Regions from separate parts of the Mycobacterium shigaense genome, predicted to be linked through region 2. Evidence: riboswitches for the same ligand, from Rfam matches in the RefSeq annotation. Region 2 holds a riboswitch; each other region holds the start of a gene.

The links. A riboswitch is a leader RNA that binds a small molecule or an ion and turns the genes downstream of it on or off. The one in region 2 is predicted to bind magnesium.
Positions count from the first base shown of each region.
Region 1: it holds a riboswitch for magnesium, as region 2 does, so the genes downstream of both, MSG_RS10930 (Rv1535 family protein) here and MSG_RS01170 (hypothetical protein) in region 2, are expected to answer to the same signal.
Region 3: it holds a riboswitch for magnesium, as region 2 does, so the genes downstream of both, MSG_RS19030 (PPE family protein) here and MSG_RS01170 (hypothetical protein) in region 2, are expected to answer to the same signal.

Region 1 covers NZ_AP018164.1:2,336,929-2,347,399, reverse strand. Annotated here, with positions in the region: gene lspA (signal peptidase II) at 1-223, opposite strand, end outside; gene MSG_RS10950 (asparaginase) at 300-1,229, shown strand; gene MSG_RS10945 (DNA polymerase IV) at 1,194-2,612, opposite strand; gene MSG_RS10940 (class I SAM-dependent methyltransferase) at 2,653-3,219, shown strand; gene ileS (isoleucine--tRNA ligase) at 3,242-6,403, opposite strand; gene MSG_RS10930 (Rv1535 family protein) at 6,725-6,964, opposite strand; M-box (ykoK) riboswitch at 7,249-7,418, opposite strand; gene MSG_RS10925 (nitronate monooxygenase) at 7,546-8,664, opposite strand; gene MSG_RS10920 (carboxymuconolactone decarboxylase family protein) at 8,741-9,334, opposite strand; gene MSG_RS10915 (AMP-binding protein) at 9,395-10,471, opposite strand, start outside.
Region 2 covers NZ_AP018164.1:243,681-254,151, reverse strand. Annotated here, with positions in the region: gene MSG_RS01195 (L,D-transpeptidase) at 1-222, shown strand, start outside; gene car (carboxylic acid reductase) at 385-3,960, shown strand; gene MSG_RS01185 (hypothetical protein) at 3,970-4,575, opposite strand; gene MSG_RS01180 (NADP-dependent oxidoreductase) at 4,669-5,631, shown strand; gene MSG_RS01175 (NRAMP family divalent metal transporter) at 5,611-7,356, opposite strand; gene MSG_RS01170 (hypothetical protein) at 7,463-7,678, opposite strand; M-box (ykoK) riboswitch at 7,907-8,080, opposite strand; gene MSG_RS01165 (O-methyltransferase) at 8,215-8,874, shown strand; gene MSG_RS01160 (acyltransferase family protein) at 8,878-10,471, opposite strand, start outside.
Region 3 covers NZ_AP018164.1:4,089,430-4,099,900, reverse strand. Annotated here, with positions in the region: gene MSG_RS19050 (MMPL/RND family transporter) at 1-1,588, shown strand, start outside; gene MSG_RS19045 (PE-PPE domain-containing protein) at 1,594-2,670, opposite strand; gene MSG_RS19040 (GAP family protein) at 2,722-3,384, opposite strand; gene MSG_RS19035 (YeiH family protein) at 3,456-4,583, opposite strand; gene MSG_RS19030 (PPE family protein) at 4,777-5,895, opposite strand; M-box (ykoK) riboswitch at 6,242-6,415, opposite strand; gene cysC (adenylyl-sulfate kinase) at 6,480-8,396, opposite strand; gene cysD (sulfate adenylyltransferase subunit CysD) at 8,396-9,310, opposite strand; gene stf0 (trehalose 2-sulfotransferase) at 9,307-10,110, opposite strand; gene MSG_RS19010 (hypothetical protein) at 10,452-10,471, opposite strand, start outside.

The DNA.
Region 1 (10,471 bases), 2.1 Mb from region 2:
TGCGTACCAGGGTCCACGTCACCGTGTCGCCGATGATGGACACCGGCTGACCGGGAGGCAACAGCTTGACGGCGAGCACCTTGGTCACGACATCGAGCGCCAGCACAACGGCCGCGACCACCAGGAGCAGGCGGAGGCGCCGCTGGGGCCGCGGCGCCGGGGCTCGGGTGGCTGTGGTGTCGTTGGCCGCGCCAGCCTCCGCTGAGCTTGGTTCTTCAGGCACCCTCCCATCATCCCCTAACGCCCGGGTTGATCGGGTGCGGCCTCGTCCACCCCGCAGCGTGCGGAATGATTCGACTATGCCCCGACTCACCGTCATCGCCACCGGCGGCACGATATCGACCAGCACCGGCGCGGACGGCGTGTGCCGTCCCACCCACAGCGGAGCCGACCTCACCTCCGGCCTCGACGTTGACGTCATCGAGCTGATGGCCAAGGACAGCTCGGAGCTGACGACCGCGGACTGGGATCGGATGGGCGCGGCCGTGCGTAGCGCGACCGCAGGCGGGGCCGAGGGCATCGTCATCGCCCACGGCACCGACACGATGGAGGAGAGCGCGCTCTGGCTCGAGCTCACCTATGCTGGCGACGCCCCGGTCGTCCTGACCGGCGCCATGCGCAGCGCCGATGCCCCCGACGCCGACGGCCCCGCGAATCTGCGTGACGCATTGACCGTCGCGGCCAGCCCGGTCGCCCACGGCGTCGGCGTGCTGTTGTCTTTCGCCGGGCGGGTGTGGCAACCGTTGGGCCTGCACAAGGTGGCGACGCAGGATCTCAGCGGTTTCGCCGGCGAGCTGGTCGGCACGACGCGGGGTGGCGAGGCGGCGCTGACCAACGCCAAGACCCGGCCGTATCTGGGCGAGCTGCGGGCCGCGGACGCGCCGCGGGTCGACATCGTCGCGGCCTACCTAGGCAGCGATTCCGTGGCGCTGGACGCGTGCGTGGCCGCCGGGGCGCGCGGCATCGTGCTGGAAGCGCTGGGCTCGGGCAACGCCGCGGCCGCCGTCGTCGACGGCGTGCGCCGGCACTGCCGCGACGGGGTCGCCGTCGCGGTGTCCACCCGCGTACCCGGCGGCCGGGTCAGCGCGGGCTACGGCCCCGGCCACGACCTGGTCGAGGCCGGGGCCGTGATGGTGCCGCGGTTGCGCCCGCCGCAGGCCCGGGTGCTGTTGATGGCCGCGCTGGCCGCGCGCTCACGGGTCGGCGATGTCGTCGCCCGCTGGGGCTGACGCGTCGCTCGCCTCCTCGGCGCGCAGCACCCCCAGGTAGTCCGGCCAATCCAGGGAATCGAGCGGATTGGCGCGGTCGAGGTCGCCGGTGCCGACGGGAAACGTCCGGGCCAGCCCCGGGCCGGTGCCGCGGGTCTCGAACCGGACCGTGACGACGCCGTGGCCCGCGCCCTGCACCCAGCCGTGCCCGAGCTCACGGTGGGTCACGTCGTCTCCCACCCGCCACGGCGAGGCCTCGGGCTCCGGCCGCGGCGCCAACATGGCCTCGGTCGCGGTCTCCACAGAGTGGTATGCCTCCGATTGCGGCGCCGCGAGCTCCAAGTCGGGAAACAGCGATTGCTGACGCACGTCGCTCAGGCCCGAAAACCCAACGCCGAGAAGGCGAATGGGGCCGATATCGCGCGGGTCGAGCAGCAGGCGCCGGGCCAGCGCTCCCAGCGCGCCCATTTCGGTCGTCGCGTACGGCAGCGTCGCCGAGCGGGTGAGCGTGCTCATATCGGACTTCTTCAGCTTCACCGTGACGGTCCGCGCGCCCCGGCCGTCGCGGAGCAGGCGTTGGTGCGCATGCTCGGCGATCGGGTCGATCGCGTCGTGCAGCTGCTCCAGGCTGGTCAGGTCGGCGGCGAAGGTCGATTCGGCGCTGATCTGCTTGGCCTCGGCGCGCTCGGCGACCGGGCGATCATCGATGCCGCGGGCCAGCCGGTGGAGAGCCGGCCCGGTCGTCGCGCCCAGAATGTTGGCCACCTCGGCGTCGGTCAGCGCGGCTAGCTGCCCGATCGTCTCGATGCCGAGCCGATTCAGCTTCTCCTCGGCGACCGGCCCGATGCCCCACAGCCGTCGCACCGGCAACCCGTCGAGCAGCGCGCGTTCCTCGTCGCGTCCCACCACCCGGATGCCGTCGGGTTTGGCCAGGCCAGAGGCGATCTTGGCGATCTGCTTGCCCGAGCCCGCACCGACTGACGCGACCAGCCCCGTCTCGTCGCGCACCCGACGGCGCAACGCCTCGCAGAATTCCTCGACGTCGCCGAACGGCGCCCCGGCCAGCTGCGGCGGCTCCCCGAACGCCTCGTCGAAGGACAGCTGCTCGACGACGGGCACCACGTCGCGCACGGCGCTGAACACCCGGCGGCTGGCGACGCCGTAGACCACCCCGCGCGGCGGCAACACCACCGCGGTCACGCCGACCATCCGGCGGGCCTGATGCATCGGCATCGCCGACCGCGCGCCGAACACCCGTGCCTCGTAGCTGGCGCCGGCCACCACTCCCCGGCCGCCGAGCCCGCCGACCAGCACCGGCCGGCCGCGCAGGGTCGGCCGGGTGAGCTGCTCGACGGACGCGAAGAACGCATCCATGTCCAGGTGCAGCACCCAGCGCGACTCCATCCGACAAATGCTATTGCCCAAGTGGGCTAACGTTTTCCAGATGGCCATGAACCTCGCGCACCGCCGCATCTGCAGTTCAGACCGCTGGGCCAAGGCGGTCGAGGACGACCTGCTGCCGTGGGCGCTGGCCGACGTGGACCTCGGTGACAACACGCTGGAAATCGGGCCGGGCTACGGCGCCATCCTGCGGGTGCTGGTCGACAAGACGCCGAGGCTCACCTCGGTAGAGATCGACACCCCGATGGCGCGGCGGCTGCAGCGGCTGTACGGCGACCGCGCGCGCATCATCAACGGCGACGCCACCGACACCGGGTTGCCGGCCGACGAGTTCAGCTCGGTGGTGTCGTTCACGATGCTGCATCACGTCCCGACCGCCGAGCTGCAGGATCGGTTGTTCGCCGAGGCGTTTCGCGTGCTGCGCCCCGGCGGCGTGTTCGCCGGTAGCGACAGCGTGACGTCGCTGCGGTTCCGGATTCTGCATTTTCGCGACACCTGCAACACCGTCTCACCGGACACCCTGCCGGACCGCTTGCGCGCGGCCGGATTTGGCGATGTCGAGGTCGAGGCCCGCGGCGGCCGGCTGCGCTGGCGCGCGGTCAAGGCCTAGGTTCACCCGGCGCGGTCAAAGGCTAGGCCTTGGCGATGCTGACGCGCACGCCGTCGCCGATGGCGACGGACTCCGGTGCCGGCTCACCGAACTCGAAGCTGGTGGCCAGAATTTCGCCGGCGATCAGGTCGCGGTGCGTGCGCGCCCAGTCGGCGCGCTCGGCGGGCACCGACATCACCACCACAATGCGGTCCGACACGTCCAGGCCCGTCGACTTGCGCAACTCCTGCAGCTCGCGGATCCGGTCCTTGGCCCACCCCTCGGCCTCCAGTTCCGGGGTGACCGTGCCATCGAGGACCACCAGGCCCGCTCCCCCGGGCAACGCGGCGGTGAACTCCGGGTCGGCGGCCACCAACCGCGAGTTGTACTCCTCGGGCAGCAGCACCGCGGGGCCGGCGGTCAGGGTGCCGTCTGGATTGACGATGCCCTCACCGGCCTTGACCGCCTTGATCGCCGCCTGTACATCCTTGCCCAACCGCGGCCCGGCCACCCGGGCGTTGACGGTAAGCTCGAAACGTCCGTACGTGTCGATCGCATCGGTCAGCTGCACGCGCTTGACGTTGAGCTCGTCGGCGATCAGGTCGGTGAATGGCTCGAGTTGTTGCGGATCTTCAACCGCCACAGTCAATTTCGATAACGGCAGCCGCACCCGCAGTTTCTTGGCCTTGCGCAGCGACGAACCCGCCGAGCACACATCGCGCACCTGGTCCATCGCGGCGACCAGGTCGGCATCCGGGCGCAACACGCCCGCGTCGGGCCAGTCGCTCAGATGCACCGAACGCTCGCCGGTGAGCCCGCGCCAGATGATCTCGGTGACCAGCGGCAGCAGCGGCGCGGCCAGCCGAGCCGTCACCTCCAGCACCGTGTGCAGCGTGTCGATGGCGTCGCTGTCTTCCCCCCAGAACCGTGAACGCGACCGCCGCACATACCAATTCGTCAGCGCCTCGGTGAACAGGCGCAACTGTTCGCAGGCCCCGGAGATGTCGCACTCCTGCAGCGAACCGGTGAGGTCGTCACGCAGCGCCGCCAGTTTGGCCAAGATGTAGCGGTCCAGCACGTGCGATGAATCAACCCGCCAGGTCCCGACTTTGGGCGCATACAGCGCCAGGAAGCTGTAGGCGTTCCACAACGGCAGCAACACCTGGCGTACGCCCTCGCGAATGCCCTGCTCGGTGACGATCAGATTGCCACCGCGCAGGATCGGCGAGGCCATCAGGAACCAGCGCATGGCATCCGAGCCGTCGCGGTCGAAGACCTCGGAGACGTCAGGATAGTTGCGCAGCGATTTGCTCATCTTCTGGCCGTCGGAACCCAGCACGATGCCATGTGCCACACAGGTTTTGAACGCCGGCCGGTCAAACAGCGCGGTGGCCAGCACATGCAGCGTGTAGAACCATCCGCGGGTCTGTCCGATGTATTCGACGATGAAGTCACCCGGGTAGTGCGTGTCGAACCAGTCGGAGTTCTCGAACGGGTAATGCACCTGGGCATAAGGCATGGACCCCGAGTCGAACCACACGTCGAGCACGTCGGGGATGCGTCGCATCGTGGTGCGCCCGGTCGGGTCGTCGGGATTGGGCCGGGTGAGCTCGTCGATGTAGGGCCGGTGCAGATTGGTGGGCCGCACCCCGAAGTCGCGTTCCAGCTCGTCGAGGCTGCCGTAGACGTCGAGGCGCGGGTAGGCTGGATCGTCGGACTTCCACACCGGAATTGGCGTGCCCCAGTAGCGGTTTCGTGAGATCGACCAGTCGCGGGCGCCCTGCAGCCACTTGCCGAACTGGCCGTCCTTGACGTGTTCGGGATACCAGGTGATCTGCTGGTTGAGCTCCACCATGCGGTCCCGGAAGTCGGTGACCGCGACAAACCACGACGAAACCGCCCGGTAGATCAGCGGATTGCGGCACCGCCAACAATGCGGATAGGGGTGTTCGTAGGTTTCGTGACGGATCAGCACCGGCTTGTTGACGGCGGCCGGGCCGCTGCCGTTCTTCAGGTCGCGGATGATCTGCGGGTTGGCGTCAAAGACGTGCTGGCCCCGGTAATCCGGGACAGTCGCATCGAACCGGCCCCTGGAGTCGACCGGGGTCACCGGCACGATGCCCACTTTGTCGGTGGTGGCCATGTCGTCCTCACCATAGGCGGGCGCCATGTGCACGATCCCGGTGCCGTCGTCGATGGTGACGAAGTCGCCGGGCAGCACCTGAAAAGCCTTGGCCGTGTCCATGAAATACGGGAATGGCGGCAGGTAGCGCGTGCCGAGCAGCTGGGTGCCGGTATAGGTACCGAGCACCTCGGGCTCCTCACCTAGCTCCCGGGCGTAGGTTCTCAGCCGCGCCTCGGCGAGCACGAACCGCCGATCCTCCGCCTTGACCTGAACGTAGGTGACATCGGGGTGCACGGCGACGGCCAGGTTGGACGGCAGGGTCCACGGTGTGGTCGTCCACACCAACAGATAGGCGCCGGCCAGCTCGCCGCCGGCCACCTGGAAGCCGACGGTGACCGCCGGATCCTGGCGGCTCTGATAGACGTCGTCGTCCATCCGCAATTCGTGGTTGGACAGCGGTGTTTCGTCGCGCCAGCAATACGGCAGTACCCGGTAACCCTCGTAGGCCAGGCCCTTGTCCCACAGCTGCTTGAACGCCCAGATCACCGACTCCATGTAGGGCAGATCGAGCGTCTTGTAGTCGTTGCCGAAGTCGACCCAGCGGGCCTGGCGGGTGACGTACGCCTGCCACTCGTCGGTGTAGCGCAACACCGATTCGCGGCATGCGTCATTGAACGCGGCAATCCCCATGTCGTCGATCTGCGACTTGTCGTTGATGCCCAACTGCCGTTCGACCTCGAGTTCGGCGGGCAGCCCGTGCGTGTCCCAGCCGAAGCGGCGCTCGACCTTGTACCCGCGCATCGTGCGGTACCGCGGGACAATGTCTTTCACGTAGCCGGTCAGCAGATGCCCGTAATGCGGCAGCCCGTTGGCGAACGGCGGCCCGTCGTAGAAGACGTACTCGGCGGCGCCGGCGCGGCGCGCGATGCTGGCCCGGAAGGTGTCGTCGCCGGCCCAGTAATCGAGGACATCGAGTTCCAGGGCCGGGAAATCGGGTGACCCACCCGCGAGCTTGGGATAAGCCCTGGCGTCGGCTTCGCCAGTGATCGAGTCGGTCACGGTGCGCGTCGTCTCCTGCATGCCTACGGTCAGGCCGGGGACGACGACGCGCTACCTGCGCGAGCACCGCGGTACCACCCCGCTTGCCGCGCTCCCGCGCGGCCGCTCGATGTGGCTGTGACGGGCCTACCCGTTCGGGTCTACTTGGCCACCCCGATGGCGGAGCGGGCTGTTCTTCCGAAGGCTCCCCGGTGATGGCCGGATCGGTGCCGTTAGGGAGATTCTACGTAAGCGCCGCAAATCAATCGCGAGGGGCTCCAAGGGGTTACCCGATCGCAAACCGGGCCTGCGGTCGGATAACCCCTCGGAGCCATCGGCTGGGATCCATCCATGGTCGGTCGACTAGGCCCGAACGTCGATGAAACCGACGCGCCACAGGGCCGCGTACACGTGCCGGACCGGGATGCTCAACAGCCGGGCCGCGCCGTCCACCAGCGGGTCACCGGCGCCGAAGTGCAGGGCCTGGACAGCAGGGGCCACCTTCTTGGGCGCCGGGGCCGCAACCGGGGACGTGTCGCGCACCAGCCGCAGGTTGCGGGCGGGGGCTACGGCCACTACTTCGTCGAAGAGTACTGCGGTCATGATCGTCTCCTAACGGAACTGCAAACGGGTTCTGACTGGACTGACGTGTCCCGTCCCGTAACGGTTCCGACTCGAGAACGCCTGAGCGGCAAGTCGATTCGCGTGGAGTCAGTTAGCGCAAGGCGTCGTGCCGGAGGTCGGATTGGGACGGAAGATCGCCCGGATATCCATCCGGACTGCCACTGGAACTCATTCGTCCCTCACCTCCTCGACGGCTCGACGCGTGCGGTTGCCCGCATCTTCTGTGCGCACCGAAAGGAGTCCTGACCCGACGACGTCGGAGATCAGCACCCCTCTCGTCAGAGTTTTGGCACCACACGACGTGTCCGATTGCTCGGAAGCCACCTGGGCTCAACCCTTAAGCCGGGAGGAGCTGTCCTGACCCGGGGCGTCTTTCGACGTTCGGGGTCAGTGGCCTGTATTCGTGTGGACGCCTCGCCTAACGAGGTGCTTGGCCAAGCATGCACGACGAGCGCAACGAGGTCAATGTGACACGCGCTGTATCGGAAGAATTTTATGGATTCGCTACGTCGCGCACAGCCAACGGCCAGCTTTAGCGCCGCTGAGCTGTGCAAATGCCGCTAACCGACCAGTCCCTGCAGCCGCCCGACCGTGTCGATGAACTCCTCGACCATCTCCAGCACCACCGACCGCGTGGGCCGGACCCGGTCGAGCGAGCCGACCACCTGGCCGACGAAATAGGTCGCCAACTCGCGGGCCTGCGACCCCGGATGGGTGGCCGCCTGGTTGATGCGCACCTGCGGCTCGGTGACCAGCGCCGTCTGCAGCGGCATGCCGAGCGGGCGGGGGTTTTCCGGCCGTTCCCACTCCTCGGTCCAGGCCGTGCGCAACATTCGCGCCGGCTTGCCGGTCATCGAGCGCGACCGCACCGTGTCCGAGGACGTGGCGGCCAGGAACTTCTCCTTGACCACGGGGACCGTCTCGGCTTCTTCGGTGGTCAGCCAGACCGACCCGCACCACACGCCCTCGGCGCCCAGGGCCAGGGCGGCCGCGATCTGACGGCCGCGGGCGATACCGCCCGCCGCCACCACCGGCACGGGCGCGACCGCGTCGACGACCTCGGGCACCAGCACCATGGTCGCCACCTCGCCGGTGTGACCGCCCGCCTCGGTGCCCTGCGCGACGATCAAGTCGACGCCGGCCGCGGCGTGCCGGCGCGCATGCTCGGTGGTACCGGCCAGCGCCGCGACCACGACGTCCTTGTCGTGCGCGCGCTGAACAAGATCCGCGGGCGGCGGCCCAAGCGCACTGGCGATCAGCCGAATGTCATGTGCGAAGGCCACTTCCAGCAGGGGCTCATACCCCTTGGGCGAAATGTTGAGGCCGCCCCGTGACCGCGGCGGATCGACCGCCGGCGCCACGCCGTACCGCGCGAGGAGGTCGTCGACGAACGCCCGGTGTTCGGCAGGCAGCAGGTCCGCGGCCTGCTTCGCGTCGATGCCGCCCTGCTCGGCGCCGACGTATTTGGGGGGCAACAGCAGGTCGACGCCGTAGGGCTTGCCGCCGGTGTGTTCCTCGATCCAGGTCAGCTCGTTGTGCAGCCGCTCGGGGCTGTGCGCGACGGCCCCGAGGATTCCGAGGCCGCCGGCGTTGGTGACGGCGGCGACGACATCGCGGCAGTGACTGAATGCGCAGATCGGGAACTCAACGCCGAGCATCTCGGCGACTCTGGTTCGCATTTCACGACGCTAAGAACCGCCGGTTGATATGTCAATGAGTCCACACGTACCGGCGCCGATATCGTTGCCGCAGAGCCTATTCCGCGACGCCGATCCGCGATGGCGACTGGGGCGACCGGCCGTCCGGCGGCCAGCTGGTGACGCCTTCTTCCAACGGCACCCGGAGGCTTTCCAGGACGGACGCGACCATTCGCCAGGCACCGATCGCGGTGACGAGTTCGATGAGAACCTTTGCGTCGCTGTGCAATTCACGCTCGCACGCCGCCCAGCTCGCTGCGCTCACCGCGCCGTCGCGGACCACGTCGTCGGCGGCGGCCAGCACCGCCCGCTCGGCGGGACCGAATCCGTCGTAGTGCTGCCAGTCGCGCACCCCCAGCAGATCTTCGGCTGTCACCCCGAGTCGGGAGGCCACCCGCCAATGCTGCGTCCATTCGTAATCACACGCGGTGAGCCAGCCGATCCGCATGATCACCAGCTCGCGCAGCCGCGCGTCGAGCGCACCGTGCCACAGCATGGTGGCGAGCAGGTCGTTGACGGCGCGCGCGAGCTGCGGATGGTTCAGCAACACCTGGAAGATGCTGAGCTCGGCCATGTAGTCGGGCACGGCCGCCTCGTCGGCGGCTGCCTGGGCCTCGCCGAGCGGCAATCCGGGCACTCGGGCTGTGGTCATCGTTCGAGCGTAGCCAGCACCACGCCCAAAGGCCCGCGACGCGGAACCCGCGCTGGGCGTCTAAGCGTCCAGGCGCGCGAACTGCCCGTGGCGGTACTGCTCGACGCACGCCGCCCGGCGCACCTTGCCGCTCGTGGTGATCGGGATCGAGCCGGGCGAGACCAGCACCAGGTCGGCGACGCCGAGGCCGTGCGAATTGGAGATCGCGGAGGTGACGTCGCGCTTGACGTCGGCCAGCTGGTCGGCCGCCTCCTCGGACTGACCGCGGTCCCTGACCTCGATGATGGCGACGAGCTGCTCGGTGCCTTCGTCCGACACCGCGATCGCCGCGCACCGTCCCCGCGTGATCTCCTGGATCGTCGCCTCGATGTCGTCGGGCGAGTGGTTGCGCCCGTAGACGATCAGCAGGTCCTTGATGCGGCCGATGATGAACATCTCGCCGTCGGAGAAGAAGCCGCGGTCCCCCGTCCGCAGCCAGCCCTCTTCGGGCAGGCCGTCGGCGGGATTGACAAGCCGGGCGCGGAACGTGTGCTCGGTCTCGTCGGGTTTGTTCCAGTAGCCCAGGGCGACGTTCTCGCCGTGTATCCAGATTTCTCCGGCCGTGCCCGCGGGGCACTCGACGCGGGTTTCGGGATCGACGATGCTGATCATCGGTGAACTGACGACTCCGTACGCGACCAGCGGTGTGCCGGTTCCCGGGGCGCAGCGCTCGGCAACGCCGGCGGACAGCTTCTCGGTTTCGAAGTCGACGATTTCGGGCGGCGCGGCCGGCGTGCGGGTCTGCACGTACACCGTTCCTTCGGCGAGCCCGTACGACGGGCGGATCGCCTTGTCCGGGAAATTGAAGCGCGCGAACCGGTCGTTGAACCGCTTCAAGGTCGCGGGGTGCACCCGCTCGCTGCCGCTGAGGATGACCAGCACTTCGCCGAGGTCCTTCCCGGCCAGATCGTCGTTCGAGGTTTTCCGCGCCGCCAATTCGAATGCGAAGTTCGGCGCAGCCGAGAACGGATGGGAATTGTTCGCCAGCATCTGAATCCAGCGCGCCGGCCGCGCCAGGAACGACACCGGACTGGTCAGCACCGTGCGAAATCCGCCCAGCACCGGTGCGCACACCCCGAGAACCAACCCCATGTCGTG
Region 2 (10,471 bases):
ACCATCGGCATCCCGCTGAGCTCCCCCGAGGGATACAAGATCACCGCTCAATACGCGGTCCGGGTGACCTGGAGCGGCGTCTACGTGCATTCGGCGCCGTGGTCGGTCGACTCGCAGGGCCACTCCAACGTCAGTCACGGGTGCATCAACCTGAGCCCGGACAATGCCGCCTGGTATTTCAACCAGGTCAACGTCGGCGATCCCATCGAGGTCGTGGCCTGACAACGGCTGTTGTGCCGGCGCTCTCAACGGCCCTGACATGCGAACCCGCATCGCGGGCCCGGCCTCTCGACAGGTGTGTGGCGGCAGTCACACCGGCCTGATGGAAGACTCCGGGCAGACGGCAAGTTCCGTTTAGGGAGTCACCCGAACGAGAGGCCGGCCATGACTGAGGTTGCGAAACTCATCGACGACGCCAATCCCGACACGTTCCCGACGGCCCGGGCCAGGGCGGCCGAGCGAATCGGCCGGTTGCAGGCAGACGACGAACAGTTCCGCAACGCCAAACCTGACCTTTCCCTGCAAGAGGCGGCCCGCCGGCCCGGTCTGCGGCTGCCGCAGATCCTCGAGATGTTCGTCCAGGGATACGCCGATCGCCCGGCGCTGGGGTGGCGGGCGCGTTCGCTGGTGACCGATCCGGCGACGGGCCGCACCGCCGCGCGGTTGCTGCCGCGGTTCGACACCATCACCTACCGCGATCTGTGGGCCAACGTCCGCGCGGTGGCGGCGGCGTGGGCGCAGGACGTGGCCGATCCCCTGACGCCGGGCGATTTCGTCGCCACCGTCGGTTTCGCCAGCCCGGAGTATCTGACCCTCGACCTGGCCTGCGGTTACCTCGGCCTGGTGGCGGTCCCCTTGCAGCAGAGTGCCGCAGCATCGCGGTTGCAGCCGATCATCGCCGAGGTCGAGCCCCGGGTAATTGCCTCGGGCGCAGGGTATCTCGATTTGGCCGTCGACGCGGCCCTGGGCAGCTCCTCGCTGCGGCGGCTGGTGGTCTTCGATTACGAACCGCAGGTCGACGAGCAACGCGAAAGCCTGGCGCGGGCGCGGGCGCGGCTGGCCGACGCCGGCATGGCGGTGACCATCGAGATTTTCGACGAGTTGGTTCGACGCGGTCGGGCGCTGCCGGCCCAGCCGATGTTTACCGGCGATACCGATGAGCGGCTGGCCATGATCCTCTACACCTCGGGAAGCACCGGATTGCCCAAGGGCGCCATGCAAACCGAACGAATGGTCGCCAAGTGGTGGACCGCCGAGCTGCAACCCGACTTCGCCGACATCCCGGTGTTCAACGTGAACTTCATGCCGCTGAATCACGTCGGCGGGCGCATTCCGCTGGCGACGGCGTTCCAGTCCGGGGGGACCAGCTATTTCGTCCCGGAAAGCGACCTGTCCACGCTGTTCGAGGACTGGAACCTGGTGCGTCCCACCGACCTGGGCATGGTGCCTCGGGTTGCCGAGATGCTCTACCAGCGTTATCAGAGCGCGGTCGACCGTCTCGTCTTCGAGGGCGCCGATCCCGCGGAAGCCGACGCCGAGGCCAAAACCGAACTGCGCGAGCATATTCTGGGTGGCCGCATCGTCAAGAGCTTCTCCACCACGGCGCCGCTGGCGGCCGAGATGAAGAACTTCATCGAGGCTTGCCTGGACGTCAATGTCTTCGACGGGTACGGCCTGACCGAGCTGCTGATGGTCGCCAGGGACGGCGTGATGGCACGGCCGCCCGTCATCGACTACAAATTGGTCGACGTTCCCGAGCTGGGTTATTTCCTGACCGACAAGCCATTTCCGCGGGGCGAGCTGCTGGTGAAGTCGGAGACGGCTTTCCCCGGGTATTTCAAACGCCCCGACGTCACCGCGGCCGCGTTCGACGACGACGGCTACTACCGCACCGGCGACGTGATGGCCGAGCTCGGGCCCGACCACGTCAAGTACGTCGACCGGCGCAACAACGTGTTGAAGCTGGCGCAGGGCGAATTCGTCGCCGTCGCGCGGCTGGAAGCCGTGTTCTCCACCGCCGCCCTGGTCCGGCAGATCTTCCTGTACGGCAATAGCGAGCGCCCTTACTTGTTGGCCGTCGTGGTCCCGACCGACGAGGCGCGGAACAAGTTCGCCGGCGATGCACTCAGAGCGGTGCTCAGCGAATCGCTGCGCCAGACGGCCAATCAGGCTGAGCTGCAATCGTACGAGATACCCGCCGACTTCCTCGTGGAGGACGAGCCGTTCAGCGAGGAAAACGGGCTGCTGTCGAGCGTGGGAAAGCTGTTGCGGCCCAAGCTCAAGGAGCACTACGGCGAGCAGCTCGAGGCACGCTACGCCGAGCTGTCGGCCAGCCGCTCGGCCGACCTGCGCGCGCTGCGCGACGGCGCCGCCGACCGTCCGGTGATCGACACGCTCACGCGCGCCGCCCAATCGCTGCTGGGCCTGCCCGGCGGTCCGCCGCAACCGGATGCGCAGTTCCTCGAACTCGGCGGGGACTCGTTGTCTGCGCTGACCTACTCCAACCTGCTCTACGACCTCTTCGACGTGGAGGTGCCGGTCGGTCAGATCATCAGCCCGGCGTCGAGCCTGCGACAGATCGCTGATTACGTTGAGGCTGAACGCCGCTCGGGATCCAAGCGGCCCACCTTCGCCACCGTGCACGGGCGCGGCGCGACACAGGTTCGCGCGGCCGACCTGACGCTGGACAAGTTCATCGACGCCAAAACCTTGGCCGAGTCCCCCAACCTGCCGCGGGTGACCGGCACACCACACACGGTTTTGTTGACCGGCGCCAACGGCTATCTGGGGCGGTTCTTGGCGCTCGAGTGGCTGCAGCGGCTGGCCGAGAGCGGGGGCAAGCTCGTCACGATCGTGCGCGGCGCCGACCCGGACGCCGCCGCGCGCCGGCTCGAGGGCGTCTTCGACAGCGGGGATCCGCAACTACTGGAGCAGTTCCGCGATCTGGCTGCCGCACACCTGGAGATCATCGTCGGCGATATCGGTGAGCCGAATCTTGGTCTGGATCAAGCAGTCTGGGATAAACTGGCGCAGCGGGTGGACCTCATCGTCCATCCCGCGGCCCTGGTCAACCACGTCTTGCCCTACGACCAGTTGTTCGGCCCCAACGTCGTCGGCACCGCCGAGCTGATCCGGCTGGCCATCACCACGCGCATCAAGCCGATCACCTACTTGTCGACGGTCTCGGTGGCCATGTCGGTCGATCCGGCCAGGTTCACCGAGGACGGCGACATCCGCGCGATCAGCCCGGTCCGGCCCATCGACGACAGTTATGCCAACGGGTACGGCAACAGCAAGTGGGCCGGCGAGGTGCTGCTGCGCGAGGCGAACGACCTGTGCGGCCTGCCGGTCGCGGTGTTCAGGTCCGACCTGATCCTTGCCCACAGCCGCTACGCGGGGCAGTTGAACGTGCCGGACATGTTCACCCGCTTGATCATCAGCCTGCTGGCGACGGGCATCGCGCCGTTCTCGTTCTACCAGACCGACGCCCAGGGCCACCGCGCGATCGCGCATTTCGACGGTCTGCCAGCGGAGTTCGTCGCCGAATCGGTCACCACACTCGGCGAGCAGACGGCCACCTGCGTCGAGACGACGGCGAGCTACCGGTCATTCGACGTGATGAATCCGCACGACGACGGCATCTCACTGGATGTGTTCGTGGATTGGCTGATCGAGGCCGGTCACGACATCCGGCGTATCGACGACCATGACGAATGGCTCGCGCGCTTCGAGACCGCGCTACGGGCCCTACCGGAGAAGCAGCGTCAGCTGTCGGTGCTGCCCTTGCTCAACGCCTACCGCAGGCCGGAGCGACCGCTGCGTGGCGCGCCGGCTCCCACGGATGCGTTCCGGGCGGCGGTGCGGGAAGCCAAAATTGGTGCGGACAAAGATATTCCAAACCTCTCGGCGGCATTGATCGACAAGTACGTCGCGGATCTGCGGCTGCTGGGCCTGATCTGAACTCCCAGGCTAGCTGTGCAATCCGCTCTTGATCGCGGCGTCTTGTTTGCGGCCGATATCCGTCGCCACGGCGGGGTCGATCGGATCATCGGGAGCCCCATCGAATTCCAGGTCGACCAACGCCCTGCCCTCGGTGAACAGCAACACCGTCATCGATTGGGAATTATCCGGCGACACACCCGAAATGATGACCCCGTTCGAGCCGACGTCGACCGGTTGCCAGGCGCCGCTGACCTTGCCCCCATAGTTCGTCTTGGTGTTGTCGACGCCGACCACCGCCGTGGCGGGATCGGCGACGATCTGGATGCTGTCGCCGACCCGGCGGCTCTTGTCGGCGTTGATGAAGAACTGCGAAACACCGGAGGTGTTGTTCGGGTTGAGCACCGGCGGCTGCGCCGCGACGAAATCCGCACCCAGGTCGTTCGGCTTGATCAGCAACCCGCTGTAGTCGGTGGCCTGTGCGGGTGACGGGCCGGTCATCGCGCCCGGGCCGGGAAGCGGGGCGGGGGTCGACGACGGGGCTTTGCCGCTGTTGGCGCAGCCGGCGGCAGCCGCTGCAGCCATCACAATGGCGACGACCGCCCGGCCGGCGACGGGTTTTTGGGCACTGTGCATGGGCATTCCTTCCGTGGAAAAGGCCAGCGGATACGAAGATACGCGCCCGGTGTAGCCGGCAACGGGTTGGATTCGAGGGATAGGGAGATCGAGATGGCCACGGCAACGGCACGCGCGGTGCGGTTCGACCGGTACGGCGATCGGAACGTGTTGTATGTGGCCGACATCGACATGCCGCGCCCCGGAGCCGACGAGGTGGTCGTCGAGGTGCGCGCCGCCGCGATCAACCCCGGCGAGGCCGCCATCCGCTCGGGCGCGCTGCACGATTTGTTCCCCGCCACGTTCCCGTCGGGCGAAGGCAGCGACTTGGCCGGCGTCGTCACGGCGGTGGGACCCGGGGTCGGGGATTTCGCGGTCGGCGACGAGGTGCTGGGGTTCAGTTTCCAGCGGTCCAGCCATGCCACCCACGCCGTCGTCCCGGTGCAGCAATTGATCCGCAAACCTGCCCAATTGAGTTGGGCAGCGGCGGGTTCGCTGTATGTCGTCGGCGCGACGGCTTACGCCGCCGTCCGCGCGGTCGACCCCCGGCCCGGCGAGACGGTCGCCGTGTCGGCTGCCGCCGGCGGCGTCGGCAGCCTGGTAGTGCAACTGCTGACCCTGCGCCAGGCGCGGGTGCTGGGCATCGCCGGGCCGGGCAACGCCGACTGGCTGCGAGCGCGCAGCGTCACGCCGATCCCCTACGGGGACGGGCTGGCCGACCGGCTGCGGGCGGCCGCGCCGAACGGAATCGATGCGTTCATCGACCTGTTCGGCCCCGACTACATCCAGGTGGCCGTCGACCTCGGTGTAGCACCGCAGCGGATCGACACCATCATCTCGTTCGCGAAGGCGGCCGAGGTCGGCGCCAAGACGGAGGGCAGCACCGATGCGTCGACGCGGGAAGTGCTCGCCGAGATCGCCGAGCTGATCGCTTCCGGTGCCCTCGAGTTCGACATCGCGGCGACCTATCCGCTGGACCGGGTTGCCGACGCCTTCGAGGAGCTCGAAAAGCGGCACACGCACGGCAAAATCGTCCTGCTGCCCAACGGGTCAGGATCATCCAGCGTGCACGGCTAAGGCAACCTCGACGACCTTGATCACGACGAATACGACGGCCAGGACCAGATAGCCACGCAGTGTCAACAGACCCGCCCGGCGAATCGGCGACATCGTCGGCCGTTCCAGGGTCGCCAGGTTGGGTGTCTGCCACGTGTTGCGGTCCTGCCGGAGGACCGCCCGGCGTTCGGCACGCGTGAGCGACGGGACGTCGTCGATCTCATCGACGTCCTTGGGGTTCAGCCCTCCGCCGAGTTCTGCTGCCACGACGCGTGCCTCGCATCGGTCGTTGTAGCGCCGAGCCGCCACGATGGCGGCAGCGCCGCCGACGATTCCGAGTGCGGCGCCAGCCGCGAACCCTGCTTCGATGACGGCGGTGGACAGGTTGCTGAAGAGCGTCGTAGCCGTCAGCGCCAGCGACAACAGCACCAAAGACCACACGATTATCCAAGCAACGATGTTCTGTCGCAACGTGTTTACCCACGGTCCCAGGATGGCGCGGTCGTTGCAGAGCAGCACCAGAAAGACCGTCGCCGACGGCAGCAAGACCCCGGCCAGTGCCTGCACACCTTGAGTCACCAGCCCCAGAATGTGGTCCGGGCTGAAAGCGACACCAGCCGAGACGGCGAGAATCACCGCGTATCCACCGTAGAACAGCGGGGCCTCGGTGACCTTCCAGTGCAGCGAGTGCCGCTTGCCCATCGCGTCGCCGATGGCATATGTGGTCGCCAGTCCGACGGCATTGGCCCCGATCAACGATGCGTCCAGCAAGATGACGGCGAACAAGACACCCACCGTGCTGCCGAGGTGGTGGGACAGCCCGGTCGCCACCGCACCGGCATCGGTGAAGTTGCCGGCATCAGCGGTGCCGGCCAACCCGAAGGCGCTCACCGCCATCAGGGCCGTCGCACCCACCGTGACAACAATAATCCCGATGACCAAATCGGCTCTCCCGTAGGGAATCCAACGAGCCGTGATGCGCTTGTCGACGACGTTGGACTGCTGGAAGAACAACTGCCACGGCGCCACCGTGGTGCCCACGATCGCGACGGTCAACAACAACACGGTGGAATTCATCCCGCCCGGGAACTGCGGTACCAGACCGGCGGCGGTTCCCGTCAGGGAGGGGTGGACCAGCAGGACCATCGGGATGAACAGCACGTTCACCGCGATCAGCAGGAACATCAAAGCTTCCCAGCGCCGAAACGATCCGCCCGCGACAACAGCGAACAGCAGCACGGCGGCGGCCGGGACCGCAACAACTTTGGGGCAACCCAGGAATCCGAGTGACATTGCGACACCGATGAATTCGGTGACAATCGTCAACGCGTTGACGATCAACAGGTCAGCGAGGCTGAAGGCGCCCCAGAACTTGCCGAAGCGCTCGAAGATGAGGCGCGCGTGGCCGACCCGGCTGACCGCACCCAAGCGCAACACCATCTCCTGGTTCACGTAAAGGACCGGGATCAGCAGCGCCAACGTCCACAGCAACGCCATGCCGTAGTTCTGCCCGGCTTGTGTGTAGGTCGCGACACCGCCCGCGTCGTTGTCGCCGACCATCACGATCAACCCCGGGCCGGTGATGACCAGCAGCGTCCGTAGTCGCCGAAGGCGGCCGGTGAAGGCGCCGTCGCCGTCGCGGCGGATGCGGCCGAACGCGCCGACGATATCGCCGGTGTGCGCCGGGTCCAAGACGGCCTGCCCCACCGCCTCGTGGGGAGTGCTTCCAGGTAGCAATGAAGTCATTTGGGTTCTCACTAACTCGAGTTGACGGGTGGCTGCGGACGGTGTTGTTCCGGCGGGCACTCAGCGGCGCGCGTCGCGTCGCCGCGCGCCGCTGAGTGCAAACGAACTACCGACGGTGATCGACGGCATCGGGCGAATGTCCACCAAGCGATGCGGTGACCACCGCAATCGGCATCCGCGATACATACAGGTTGGCCCGCTCTTGCGGAGTCAGCGCGGTCCGTGCGCACAACTTCCCCAACAGCAGTCGGCCCGCACGCAGCATCGACCTTCCGCGCAACCCGTTCATGCCGGAAACGTGATGTGTGACAACAAAAGCCATGATCTTTCCCTCTCGGAGATCCGATCGGCTCGCGTCACCCCGCGGCGTACCCGCGAAAGTTCAGGTGCCAGAAGGAATGCCGCGACCGGATCGGGATAAGACAGATTTCGGATAGGGACTATCGCCGGGACTCATCTCGTCCTCACCTCCTCGCGGCCGGGACACACGCGGGTGTCGCTACCTCACCTGTCTGAGAAGAGGCGCGGAGGAGCAGCGGAAATGCCACCGCTCGCACCCCTCTCGTCGGAGCTTTGGCACTGCACGGCGTATCTGGAGTAATTCCAGAAGCCACTTGGGCTCGACCCTTCGGTCCGGGAAGAGCTGTCCTGACCCGGGGCGTCTCTCGACGTTCGGGGTCAGTGGCCTGTATCCATGCAGACGCCTCACCTACCGAGGTGCTTGCCCAACCATGTTCGCACCGCGACCCGCCGCACGTCAAACGGCTTACCGCTCCCGTTACGTCGGCGTGATCGGGCTCACCCTCACCAGTTCGGCCACTGAGCGTGCCTTAGTTTGCGGGGCCTATCCTCGAAAATATGTCGACTACCTTGCAAGACCCCCGCGTCGCGACCGTGCTGGACCGGATGTACACCGCATCGAAAGAGCAGATGTCGCAGTTGCACGAGCGGGGCCGTGATTTCAATCGCCCGATGACCACGCGGGAGCGCGCCGAGGCGATGAGCGACTTCTACATCCCGGTGACGCCGGACGCCGGCCGGCTGCTGTACTCGCTGGTGCGGGCCACCCGCCCCGCCACCATCGTCGAATTCGGCATGTCCTTCGGTATCTCCGCCCTGCATCTGGCGGCCGGGGTGCGCGACAACGGCTCCGGGCGGGTGGTCACCACCGAGCTCAGTGAGACCAAGATCGCGGCGGCGAAGAAGACGTTCGCCGAGACGGGCCTGGACGACGTGATCACCATCCTGGAAGGCGACGCGCTGACCACGCTGGAAAGCGTTGACGGCGCAATTGATTTCGTGCTGCTGGACGGTTGGAAGGATTTGTACCTGCCCGTGATCGAGCTGTTGGAGCCCCGCCTGTCCACCGGCGCGTTGGTCATCGCGGACAACGCCAGCTCGGCTGACATGGCGCCGTATCTGGATCGAGTGCGCAACCAGGATAGCGGCTACGTGAGCTTCAATTTCCTCGTCCGCGACGCCGACAGCATGGAAATCAGCTGCCGCACCGGGGATTGACGCCTAACGCAGCGACTCCTCGAGCCACGGCGTCAGCCATCGCACCCCCTCGGGGGTCAGATGGACGCCGTCGCTGCGCACCTTGATGCCGTCGACCTTGGCGGTGTAGACACCGTCGGGGCATAGCTTTTTGTTGAGGTCCAGGATCTGCACGCCCGGGTGTTGCGCAACGGTGTTGCGCAGCATGGTGTTCCACTGATTGACTCGGTCCGGCTGGTCCTCCGGATACAGGCGGCCGTCCGGCTTCTCGCCGCCGCGGCTGTAGGGCACACTGGCCACCACCACGCGAACACCGTTGGCGCTCACGATGTTCAGGGCTCGCTGCAGCTCGCCGTTGAGGTAGGCGTCGAACGTGGGATCGCCGATGTGCGTCCACTGCCCCTCGTTGACCCGATCGACGGTTTCCCAGCGGCCGATGACCAGCAGCGCGACGTCCGGCTGGTCCTGGCTGACCTGGGCCGCCCATCTGATCGGCCAGCCGTCGCACTCCGATCTTTGCTCGAGGGTCTGGCCGAGGTAGCGGTACGGAGTTCCGCGCACCAGGCTGCAGCCGATCACCGTGTGGTCGAGGAACGCGAATCCCGGTGTGGGCGGCAGGTAGTGCATCCAGGTCCAGCCGATCGAATCACCGAACACCGAAACCGTGAACGGCCGGTTGGGATCCCGCGGCCCGACCGGGCGGCTGCCGCCCGGCTGCGCCGGGGAGACCGCCGCGACCGCCGATATCCCGGGCGGCAGGCCGGCCTCATGCAGGCCGGTGCCGGTGCCCACCGGGATGACCAGCAACGTCACCGCAGCGGCCGAGGCCACCGTTGCAGCTGCCAGCGGCAGCAACGCCACCCGGGCGGGTCGCCAGCGCCGGATGGGTTGCTCGATCAGCCAGTACGAGGCCGCGGACACCACCAGGGTGGCCCCGCATCGGGCCGCGAACAGCGGCAGCCCGCTCCACCGGGTGAGTTCGCCATTGAGCGCCAGGAAGATTGGCCAGTGCCATAGGTAGATGCCGTAGGAGATGGCCCCAAGCCACACCAGCGGAGGCAGGGCCAGCGCGCGGGCCACCAGGCCGCGCTGCTCGAGGGCGACCGGCGCGACGACGAGGACGGCCGCGATCGCAACCTCGATCAGCAGGCCGTGCCGGAAGTCGCCGGCGCTGCCCGTCGCCCAGTGCGTCGCCGCGGCCAGGCCGGCCAGTCCGACGATCGGCAGCGCGCGGGCGAGCCGCCGTCCCCAGCGGCTGCGGATCAAGCACCAGCCGCGGTTGAGCGACGGCCAGTCCCGCACCAGCAGGGCCGCCGCCGCCGAGCCGACCAGCAACGCCTGCACGCGGGTGTCGGTGCCGAAATAGATCCGGTCCCGCGTGCGGTCGGAGACGAAGACGATGGCGGCGGCCGCGGACGCCAACGCGCCTACCGTGGCGATCAGGAAGATGGCGAATCGAACGTCGCCCACGGTGGCCCGCTGGAAGTAGCGCTTGGCGCGCCACGCAAGCAGCAGGGTCACGCCGATCAGCAGCATTGGCCAGACGAAATAGTACTGCTCCTCGACCCCGAGCGACCAGGCGTGCTGCAGCGGCGACGGCGGGGCGCCCTGCGTGAAG
Region 3 (10,471 bases), 1.4 Mb from region 2:
ACTGGCCAGGGCCACCTATCAGGCGGGACAGGTGGGCAAACAGCTGGGCGCCGGGGCCGACCAAATCACCGGCCGCGAAGGCGATCTCAACCGGCTGGCCTCCGGAGCCGGGCTGCTGGCCGACAAGCTCGGCGATGTGCGGAACCAGGTCGGTCAGGCCATCGGGGGCATCACGAGCCTGGTCGACGCGCTGGCGTCGGTCGAGAAGATCTTCGGGGGTTCCAAGACCCTCGGCGAAATCGACACTGCCGCACGGCTCGTCAGCAGCATGCGCGCACTGGGCGACATGCTGCAGATCAACTTCTCGGGAGCCCTGAACAACTTCGAGTGGGTCGACGCCGTCATCGCCGCCCTGGATGCCAGCCTCATCTGCGACGCCAATCCGGTGTGCGGCTCCGCCCGCGCCCAGTTCCACAAGCTGATCACCGCCCGCGACGACGGAACCCTGAACAAGATCTCCGACCTGTTCCGGCAACTGCAGTCGGCGCAGTCCGTTCAGACGCTGGCCGCCACCGTGCGCGGCCTGAGCCGAACGTTGCAGGGCGCTGTCGGTTCGCTGCACAACCTGGGCATGGACAACCCGGGCACGGCTCGATCGAGGATCGCAATGGTGCAACACGGCGCCAACGACCTGGCCAGCGCGGGCCGCCAGGTGGCCGACGGCGTGCAGTTGCTGGTCGACGAGGTCAAGCGGATGGGTGTGGGGCTGGGTCGGGCCTCGGCGTTTCTGATCGACATGGGACAGGACGCGTCGCAGCCGTCGATGGCCGGGTTCAACATCCCCGCTCGCGCACTCGGCACCGAGGACTTCAGAAGGCTTGCGCGGTCCTTCATCTCGCCGGACGGCCATTCGGCGCGCTACTTCATCCAGACCGGCCTCGATCCGTTCAGCACGGCGGCGATGAACCAGGTAAACACCATTCTGGCCACCGCCAAAGGCGCGCAGCCGAACACGTCGTTGTCCAACGCCTCGGTATCGATCTCGGGATATCCGGTCACCCTGCGCGATACCCGGGATTACTACGACCACGACATCCTGCTCATCGTCGTGGTGACCATCACCGTCGTGCTGTTGATCCTCGTCGCGCTGCTGCGCGCGATAGTGGCGCCGCTGTATCTGGTCGGGTCGGTGATCGTGTCCTGCCTGTCGGCGGTCGGGGTCGGTGTGTTGGTGTTCCAGATCATGTTGCGGCAGGAATTGCATTGGAGCGTAGCGGGGTTGGCCTTCGTGGTGCTGGTCGCCGTCGGCGCGGACTACAACATGTTGCTCGCCTCGCGGCTGCGTGACGAGTCCCCGTTCGGTGTGCGCACCGGCGTGATTCGAACCGTGCGTTCCACCGGCGCGGTCATCACCGCGGCGGGCCTGATCTTCGCCGCATCGATGTTCGGGCTGCTGTTCTCCAGCATCGGCGCCGTCGTCCAATCCGGCTTCGTGATCGGGGTGGGCATCCTGGTCGACACGTTCGTGGTGCGCACCATCACCGTGCCCGCTATCGCCGCGCTGGTCGGCCGGGCCGGCTGGTGGCCCAGCCCGCCCACGCGAAAAGCCAAGAAAAAGACTGTGTTCGACGCCGTGGCCGAGACGTAACCGGCTCAGCCGGGTGGCGGCGGGAGGAACCCGCGCAGCTGCGCGAACGCGTTCTCGATCGAATCGCGAGTGCCGGGATCGAGGCTGCCGACGGGGTCCATCCCATGTGCGGGATCCACGTACGTCGGCCGGTTGAGCACATTGTCGTTGCGCGAGTAGCCCGCATCAATCTGGGGCTGCAGGATCGCGTCGATCTGGTTCACCAAGCCGTCGGACCAACCCAGGTAGCGCAGCGGCAGCGTCAGCGGAAGATGGTTCACTGGAATCAGATACGTCGTCGTCGTCGCCCCGCGCGAGTTGACGGTGGTCCTGATGTTCTGCGGGGGCACGGCGTCGGGGCCGGTAAATGCGGCAGGGGTGTGCACGATCGCCGACCCGACGGCCGCGTTGGCGTCGGCCAGCAGATTGTCCGGGCGGTCGGGGAAATCGGCGAGACCGTCGTAGGAGGCGATGACCCGGTTGGTGTCGTATTGGCTGTCCACCGGCCGCGGCATCGTGTAGTCGATGAACGGGACGTAGTCGCCGGGCTTGAAGATGCCGGCCAGGAAGCTGGCCCCGAACGCGTGGGTGCCCATCGGATCACCAATCGTGGTGAACTGCAGCTTGTCTGGCGGTGGCGCGGTCGGATCGTGGGCCAGCCGCACCTGTTCCTGGTCGAGGGCCAGGGTGCCCTGCGACAACCCGACGGCGGCGGCCGGCTCGGTTCCGCGGCGGATGGCCTGATCCAGGCTGTTCGTGGCTTGATCGGCAGCCTGACCGATCGTCACGTTGTCCCGCCGTCCGGGGAACAGCTCCTGCGGCACCCAGCTGAACGGTGCGCCGGCCGGATAGTCGATGAGGTCGCGCTTGGCTTTCGGAAAATATGCGGAGCCCGCGCGATTGGTGTAGTCGTACCAGGGAATACCCGGTGCCCGCGCACCACCAAGCGCGTAAACGGTTTTCGCGTTGGCGTCGTCCCCGACCGGGGACGGCGCGGGGGGCGCCCAGGGCAATCCCGGGTCACTCGATGCGATGCCCGTCCCGAGTCCCCCGGCCGAACCGACCACCAAGGTGGCGAGCGCTCCAGCGATCAGCTGCTTCATCCGCTTCGTGTCCCCCCGAGTTGCTGCCGTCCACAGTACTGCATGCCTGCCCTATCGGCCCGTTACGCCGACGGCGAGTAGCACGCATCCGGCCGTCGCCAGCACGGCGGCGACCTCGAGGCGGCGACGAGACCGAACCCACCTGTGCAACGCGGTCATCGACGCATGCGTCTGCCGGGGCGCCAGCAAGTAGGCGAGCAGGGGGATCTCCACGAGCGCGAACGCCACGACATGGAAGACCACCAGGGCGGAGATCTGGGTCAGGGCGGCCGTCCCGGACGCCACGATGACGGTCAGCGCGGCCAGATAGTCGACGGAGGGCAGGGCCATCCCGAGGCCGGCCACCCCGGCAACCCAAAGCGAACGCCCGGTGAGCAGTCGCCGCATCCGCGGCGAGAGCCGTTCGGTGGCAGGCGTTTCCCCGCCGTTGCCCCGGGTCACGACCTGTGCGGCCAGCACCGCCGCCACCAGCAGTGCCAGCGCACCGATCAGCATCTGCAGTCCCGGCAGGCTGACGTGGGACGAGGTCAGCAGCTTGCGTTGCAGTACGAACAAGACGAGAAGGCCCACGGTCATGCCCATCGCGAAACCGCCGGACAGGAATGCGAGCAGTTGCAGCGTCGGCCTGGGCCGATTGAGCATCAGCACGGTCATGCCGATCCGGAACGGCTCCAGGCTCATCGCGACGGCCATGACCAGGATGGTGATCCACATCGCGGGGCGTCAGGCGTCTATCCGCGTCGGCCGCATTCGCGCCACGTTACCGGGTCGGGGTTGCGACTGCGCTAGGCGCCTGTGCCCCAATGCAATACGCGCGAGGTGAGCAGGACGATGCCCAGCGAGACCGATGCCACGACCGTCAGCCCGATCACAGCAACGACGAGCGGACGCCATCCGGTGCGCGCGATTTGGCGGATGTCGGTGTTGAGGCCGACGCCGGCAAAGGTGAGCAGGAACGCCCACTTCGACACGTTGGCGAGGTTGGCGGTTTGCCCTTTGCTCAGCCAGTGCGCGGTCGCGATCGCCGATACCGCCAAAAAGCCCAGCACGAACTTCGGGAATTTCTGCCAGACGAATGCAGCCTTGGCCTTTGCGCCGGGGGCGATCTCGTCGGCCTGGCCGCGGCCCGCCCAGTACAGGGCGAAGCCGAGTACGACGAATCCGATCAGCGCGTTGCGGGTCGACTTGACCAGCACCGCGATCTTGCCGGCGTGATCGGAGAACAGGTAGCCGGTCGCGGTCGTCTCGGCGGTGTTGTCCACGGCCAGCCCCGCCCACAACCCGAATTCCCGGTCGGTCAGGCCGATGGCGTGCCCCAGCGGCGGCAACACGAACAGGGCCACCGCACCCAGCGCCAGGATCGCCGCGATGGCGTAGCCGACGTCGGAGTTGCGGGCGCGGATCGCGCCCTTGGCGGCCACGATGGCCGACACGCCGCAGATCGACGTGCCGATCGCCAGCAGCGAGCCCAGCTTGCCGGACAACCCGAACGCCCGCGCCACGACGATGATGATCGTTCCCGCGATCACCATGTCCACCAGAATTTGGACCAGGCTCAGGCCGCCGAGCTTGATGATGTCGCCCAGCACGAACCGCGCCCCGAGCACCACGATGCCGACCTTGAGCCAGAACTCGTAGGTCTGCACGCCCGGGCGAAAGATCCGGTGCAGGCCCACGGTGTTGGTGATCAGCAACCCAATCACGATGGCCCACAACACGTATTCGATATCGGGCACACGCCAGTGTTCGTGCTTGGCCAGTGTGTTCCACCAGATCTGGGCGTACTTACCCAGCAGCCCCACCCCGATCAGCAGCAAGATGCCCGGCACGTAGTCCAGCGGTCGGTTGCTGGTGAAGCTCGGCTCGGCCACCGTCTCGTCGGGTTCGAGGGATCCGACATCGGTGGTGCTCATGGATTCACCACGGAATCTTCGGGAGCACGCCGGCCACCGCCAGCGCGGTGATCACCCCGGCGACCAGGGTCGCCCACCAGTCCACCGAGATTGATGCGACTCGGCCACGCCATTCGCTCACGCACGCATAGTGGCGCGCGCTGCATCGCGGACCAAGTGATTAGATCGCGGTGAATCTAGGTGGCGCTGCGCCTTATCCGGTGGACGGCCACCGCGGCACCATCGGCGGGCGGGCAAGAAACCGGTTGTCCGGAAGGACGGCACGTAGTGTCGCGTGCTCGGCCAGGGTGGCCGGCGCAATCCCGGGCATGCCGGATGCGGCTTGCGCCTGCGCGCCGATGGGGCTGGTTGCCAACGCCGGGCTGAGCGGAGCTGCCGGCGGGGCTGTCGCAGCCCAGTCGGACGGCGCCGACAAGTGTCCGATCGATGTCGCCTGTCCCAATCCTGCTGTCACCGAGGTTGCGGGACCGGAGATTTCTTGCGCGCCAGCGCCGTACGACGACGCTAGCGTTGCGAAGCTGTCCAGCGCCCCGTCGCCTACGATGCTGCTGGCGCCGTTGGTCCCGAGCGTGGATGCCGTGACGATCTGGGACGGATTGAGGGCTCCGGTCGACGTCAGCGTGTTCCAGAAGTTGGCGTTGGGATCCAGGATCGACGACGAGTTTGAGGAGGTGGCAGCGGCGGGAGACGAAAGATTCTGCAGGGTCGAGGTAATCGACGGTGCGGCTTGCGACAATGTCGCCTGCGTTTCGGTCGTCGCCGACGAGCTGGCGGCCTGAGTAACCGCGGCGACCTGTTCGTTCTGACCGCCGGAGTTGGTCGTTTGTGGTGCCGTGCTGAACGACGGCACCTTGGTGGCCGCGGCCGACTGCCCGGCGTAGCCGTACATGGCGGCAGCGTCCTGCGCCCACATTTCTCCGTAGTGGGCTTCGGTGGCCGCGATTGCTGACGCGTTCTGCCCGAATGTGTTCGACGCGACCAGCGACGCCAGCGCGGTGCGGTTGATCGCGATCGCCGCGGGGGGCACCGTCATTGCGAACGCTGTCTCGAAGGCCGAGGCGGCGGCCGTTGCCTGTTCCGCGGTCTGCTCTGCCTGCATCGCAGTCATATTCATCCACACCACATATGGCGCGGCTGCATCCGCCATGGCAAGCGACGCGGCACCACGCCAGCTTTGGCTGGTCAGGACGGAGACTGCTGACCCGTAAGGGGCCGCGTGGGAGCGCAATTCGGCTGCCAATTCGGTCCAGGCGGCTGCGGCGCGCAGCATCGATGCCGATCCCGGGCCGGCATGCATCTTGCCGGAGTTGATTTCCGAGGGGGGCCATAGTCGAGCAACATGGTCATTGCGACCGCTCCATTCTCACTGTCGTTTTGGGCCGTGTCGTGGCAGTTGTCATCGGGCTTCTCCTTGCGTCAAGCGGAATGAACCCGCGTCGGGGCGCGCGAATCCGCGCGCGTCAACGACGCGTGCTCGATAACGAAGCGGCAGTGGGCGATTCAGATGGTGGAAACGGCGAGGTGCCGAAGCGTTGCTACGGCCGATCTGGGAGGGCGACTAGCACCTGGACTGGACGTCGCTTTCACCTCCTCATGGCCATGGCGCGCGGCGCTAGTGTTGCACAAAGGAGTGATACTGCCCGACAAGCCAATTGGGCGTGGCACCCCTCTCGTCAGAGCTTTGGCACTGCACGGCGTATCCGGGCTTTTGCTCGGAAGCCACTTGGGCTCAACCCTTGTGCCGGGAAGAGCTGTCCTGACCCGTGGCGTCTTTCGACGTTCAAGGTCAGTGGCCTGTATCCATGCAGACGCCTCACCTAGCGAGGTGCATACGCGGCAATGCTGGCACCGATGCCGCGGATTCGTCAACCGCACACCGGATTCGAAACCTGTTGGTTACGTTGGTCGCGGGCTGCGCTCGTTGAGCAGATCGATGACCCGCGCGACCAGCTCGTCGATGTCGGCGTCGGTGGTGTCGATGACCAGGTCGGCGGCCTCCGGCGGCTCGTACGGCGCATCCACGCCGGTGAGGCCCTTGAGCTCGCCCCTGCGCGCCCGCGCGTACAGACCCTTGGGGTCGCGCCGCTCGCACTCGGCCAGCGAGGTCGCGACATGGACCTCGATGAACGGCAGTTTGGCGGCATCGTTCAGCGTGCGGGCGGTCTCACGGTCGGACTTCAGCGGCGACACCAGCGAGGCCAGGGCGACCACGCCGGCGTCGGCCAGCAGCCGCGTCAAATGGCCGACGCGCCGGATGTTTTCGGTGCGATCGCCGGGGGAGAAGCCCAGATCGTCGGACAGGCCGTGGCGCAGGTTGTCGCCGTCCAGCAGGTAGGCCACCCGCCCCGATTCGACGAGCGCGCGCTCGACGGCCACCGCGACCGTCGACTTGCCAGAGGCGGGCAGGCCGGTGAACCAGATGGTCGCGCCGGCCTGGGTGGTGGCGCGCCACCGGTGGTTTCGGTCCAGCGCCGAGGGATGCCAGCGGATGTCGGTGCGGGAATGGGTGCCGGGCTTGATCTCCCGGGCTTCGATGATGGTCCCGGCGCCGACGGTGTCGTTGGTGGTCTCGTCGATCAGGATGAACGCACCGCTGTCCCGGTTGTCGCTGTAAGGGTCGGCGATTACGACGGAGCTGGTGCGCAGCGTGACGGTGCCGATGTCGTTGAGCGTCAACTCGACCGGCTGGTCCAGCTCGTCGAGGGTCTCGGGATCCAGTCGTGAGTGCAGCTCCTGCACGGTGGCGCGCACCGTCTTCGATGTCTGCTTGAGCGCCACCCGGTCGCCGGCCCGCAGCGGGGAGTCGACGAACCAGCACACCGTCGCATCCAGCTCACGGGCCAGCACCGGCGCGTCCGCGTCTTCCGCACCGCTGACCAGTACGTCGCCGCGGCCCACGTCGATGTCATCGGCCAGTTCGATCGAAACAGAAAGCGGCGCAACGCCTGTCGTGCGCTTGTCGTCGAGGGTGTCCAGCGCGGTGACGGTCGAGCGGGTGTCGGCGGGCAACGAGACCACCGGGTCGCCCACCGACAGCGTTCCGGCGGCCAGTCGCCCGGTGTAGCGCCGGCGCACGTCGGCAGTGGGCCGCGACACCCACTGGATGGGCAGGCGCAGCCGCGACGGCTCGGCGTTCGGCGCCGCGAGTTCGACGCTCTCCAGGTATTCCAGCAGGGTGGGGCCGCTGTACCAGGGCGTGCGATCGGAGCGGTGCACGACGTTGTCGCCGTGCTTGGCCGCGATGGGGATCACCGTGATGTCCACCTCGCCCAGGCGCGCCGCGAGCTGGCGTAACTCCTCTTCCACCTTGGCGAAGCCGCCCTGATCGAAGTCGATGAGGTCGATTTTATTCACGGTGGCGACAAAGTGCTTGATGCCCAACAGTTTCGCGATCCGGGCGTGCCGCCGGGTCTGGCGCAGCACCCCGGCCCGCGCGTCGACGAGCAGGATGGCCACGTGGGCGTTGGAGGCGCCGGTGAACATGTTGCGGGTGTAGCGCTCGTGGCCCGGGGTGTCGGCCAGGATGTAGCTGCGGGTGGTGGTGGAAAAGAAGCGGTAGGCGACGTCGATCGTGATGCCCTGCTCGCGTTCGGCGCGCAACCCGTCGGAGAGCGCCGCGAGGTCGGCGATGCCGTCCTGGTCGGTCACGGCCTCGAGGTGGTCCAGCGGCAGGCTGTCGGTGTCGTGCAACAGCCGCCCGATCAGGGTGCTCTTGCCGTCGTCCACCGAACCGGCGGTGGCGATGCGCAACAGCTGACGCGTTACGCCCTTGGGGGGCAACACTTTCTCGGCGGCCTTCTCGGTGCTTGTCATCAGAAGTAACCCTCTCGCTTGCGGTCTTCCATCGCGGCTGCCGAGGTGCGGTCGTCGGCGCGGGTTTCGCCGCGCTCGGATACCGTGGCCGCCGAGATCTCGGTGATCACCCGGGCGATGTCGGTGGCCTGCGACCGCACCGCCCCGGTGATGGTCAGGTCGCCCACCGTGCGGTAGCGCACCCACTCCGTCGCCGCGGTCTCGCCGTCTTGCGGGCTGGCGTATTCGGAGACGGCGAGCAGGATGCCGTCGCGCTCGAACACCTCGCGCTCGTGAGCGTAGTAAATCGACGGTATTTCAAGGTCTTCGAGCTCGATGTAGCGCCAGACGTCGAGCTCGGTCCAGTTACTCAGGGGAAACACCCGCACCTGCTCGCCCTTCTTGATGCGGCCGTTGTACAGCGACCACGGTTCGGGGCGCTGCGCGCGGGGGTCCCACTGGCCGAACTCGTCGCGGAAGCTCAGGATCCGCTCCTTGGCGCGGGCGCGCTCCTCGTCGCGGCGTGCGCCGCCGAACGCCGCGTCGAAGCCGCCGGCCTCCAAGGCGTCGAGCAGCGTGCGGGTCTGGGCACGGTTGCGCGACGCGCCCGGACCGGGGTCGGGGACCCGGCCGTTGTCGATGGACTCCTGCACCGAGGCGATGATCAGCTTGTGTCCCTCGCCGGTCACCCGGCGGTCCCGGAATTCGATGACCTCGGGAAAATTATGGCCGGTGTCGACGTGCATGACCGGAAACGGCAGGGGTATCGGCCGAAAGGCCTTCTCCGCGAGCCGAAGTAGCACGATCGAGTCCTTGCCCGCCGAGAACAGCAGGACCGGCCGCTCCAGCTCGGCGACGACCTCGCGGATGATGTGCACCGCTTCGGCTTCTAGCAGCCTCAGTTCGTCGACGCGGAGTTCCTCGGTGACGCTCATAGCGGTAACCCCTCTCGTTCGGCGTCCGCACGATATCGGTCGACCCATTCGTCGGAACGCTTGTCGGCCTGGCGCTCCAGCACCGGCTCTGGCGCAAGGTTGGGATCCAGCCCCAGCGACTCCAGGATGGAGCCAACCACATCGGTGAGGTTGCGCCACAACACCGGATATGGAATCTCCATGGGTTTGACGTCTTCCTCGACGAACCAATTCCGCCAGCCCTCTTCCTGGGCGCGCAGCATCGTGATGACGTGGGCGATCGCCCCGGCGTGATAGGTGGCCCGCGCGTCGCGGACCGGGTCGGGGCGCCCCCGCCAGACCCGGGTCTGCACCGCCCGCCAAAAGGACACCGCCTGCGACACGACGTCGGGCCGGTATACGTAAACCAGCAGCGGATCCTCGCCGACGACGTCCCGGATCGCGGACAGCAGGCCCTTGCCCGACCGATCGGGCAGGCCCTTTGCGCGTTCCAGCAGCAGCGGCGTCTGGTTCCACATCAGCTTGCCGCCCCACACCCCGTTGGGTGTCCGGCCGACCGTGCGGATGTAGTCGCGCCAGATCTCGGCCGGCGCCAGGTCGGGCTTTCCCTCGTCCAGCGGATCGAGCAGGCTCAGGATCGACTCGTCGTCGACGCCCGCGAACCACTCGCGCGGTTGCGGGGCCTGGCTGGTGGTCGGCAGGTACTGAAAGAACTCTTGAGGCTCGCCGGCCACGCCGGTGGCCCGCAGCGATTCGACGAGCAGCGTGCTGCCACTGCGCTGCGAGGCGAGCACCAGATACGACGACGGGCTATCGGTCACCAGCAAAGCCTAGCCGGACGCAAATGCACTGCAACACGCAGGATTGCATTCACGCTGAGCATAATCGGTGCACCGTCAGCCCGACGGTGCGCGGTCACGAAAGGCCTTCCCGCGGGCTCGGCTGAGCCGTTGCGATGCCGTTTGCCGGGTGTTCACCCGGGCGTATCTTCGCAGCGGGCGCAGTCTCCGGGTCACGCCGCTCTGCAGAACGGCAATGTCCGGGTTACCCGTTGCAGCACTTGGCAATTCAGCGCTGATCAAGAGAGGCTGCTCGCGATCGGGACCGGAGCCGGGATGGAAGTTATTGCGCCTCAAGCGTTTCGAGGCTCGCCGCGGTGTGACTAGGGTTGGCCAGGCCGCG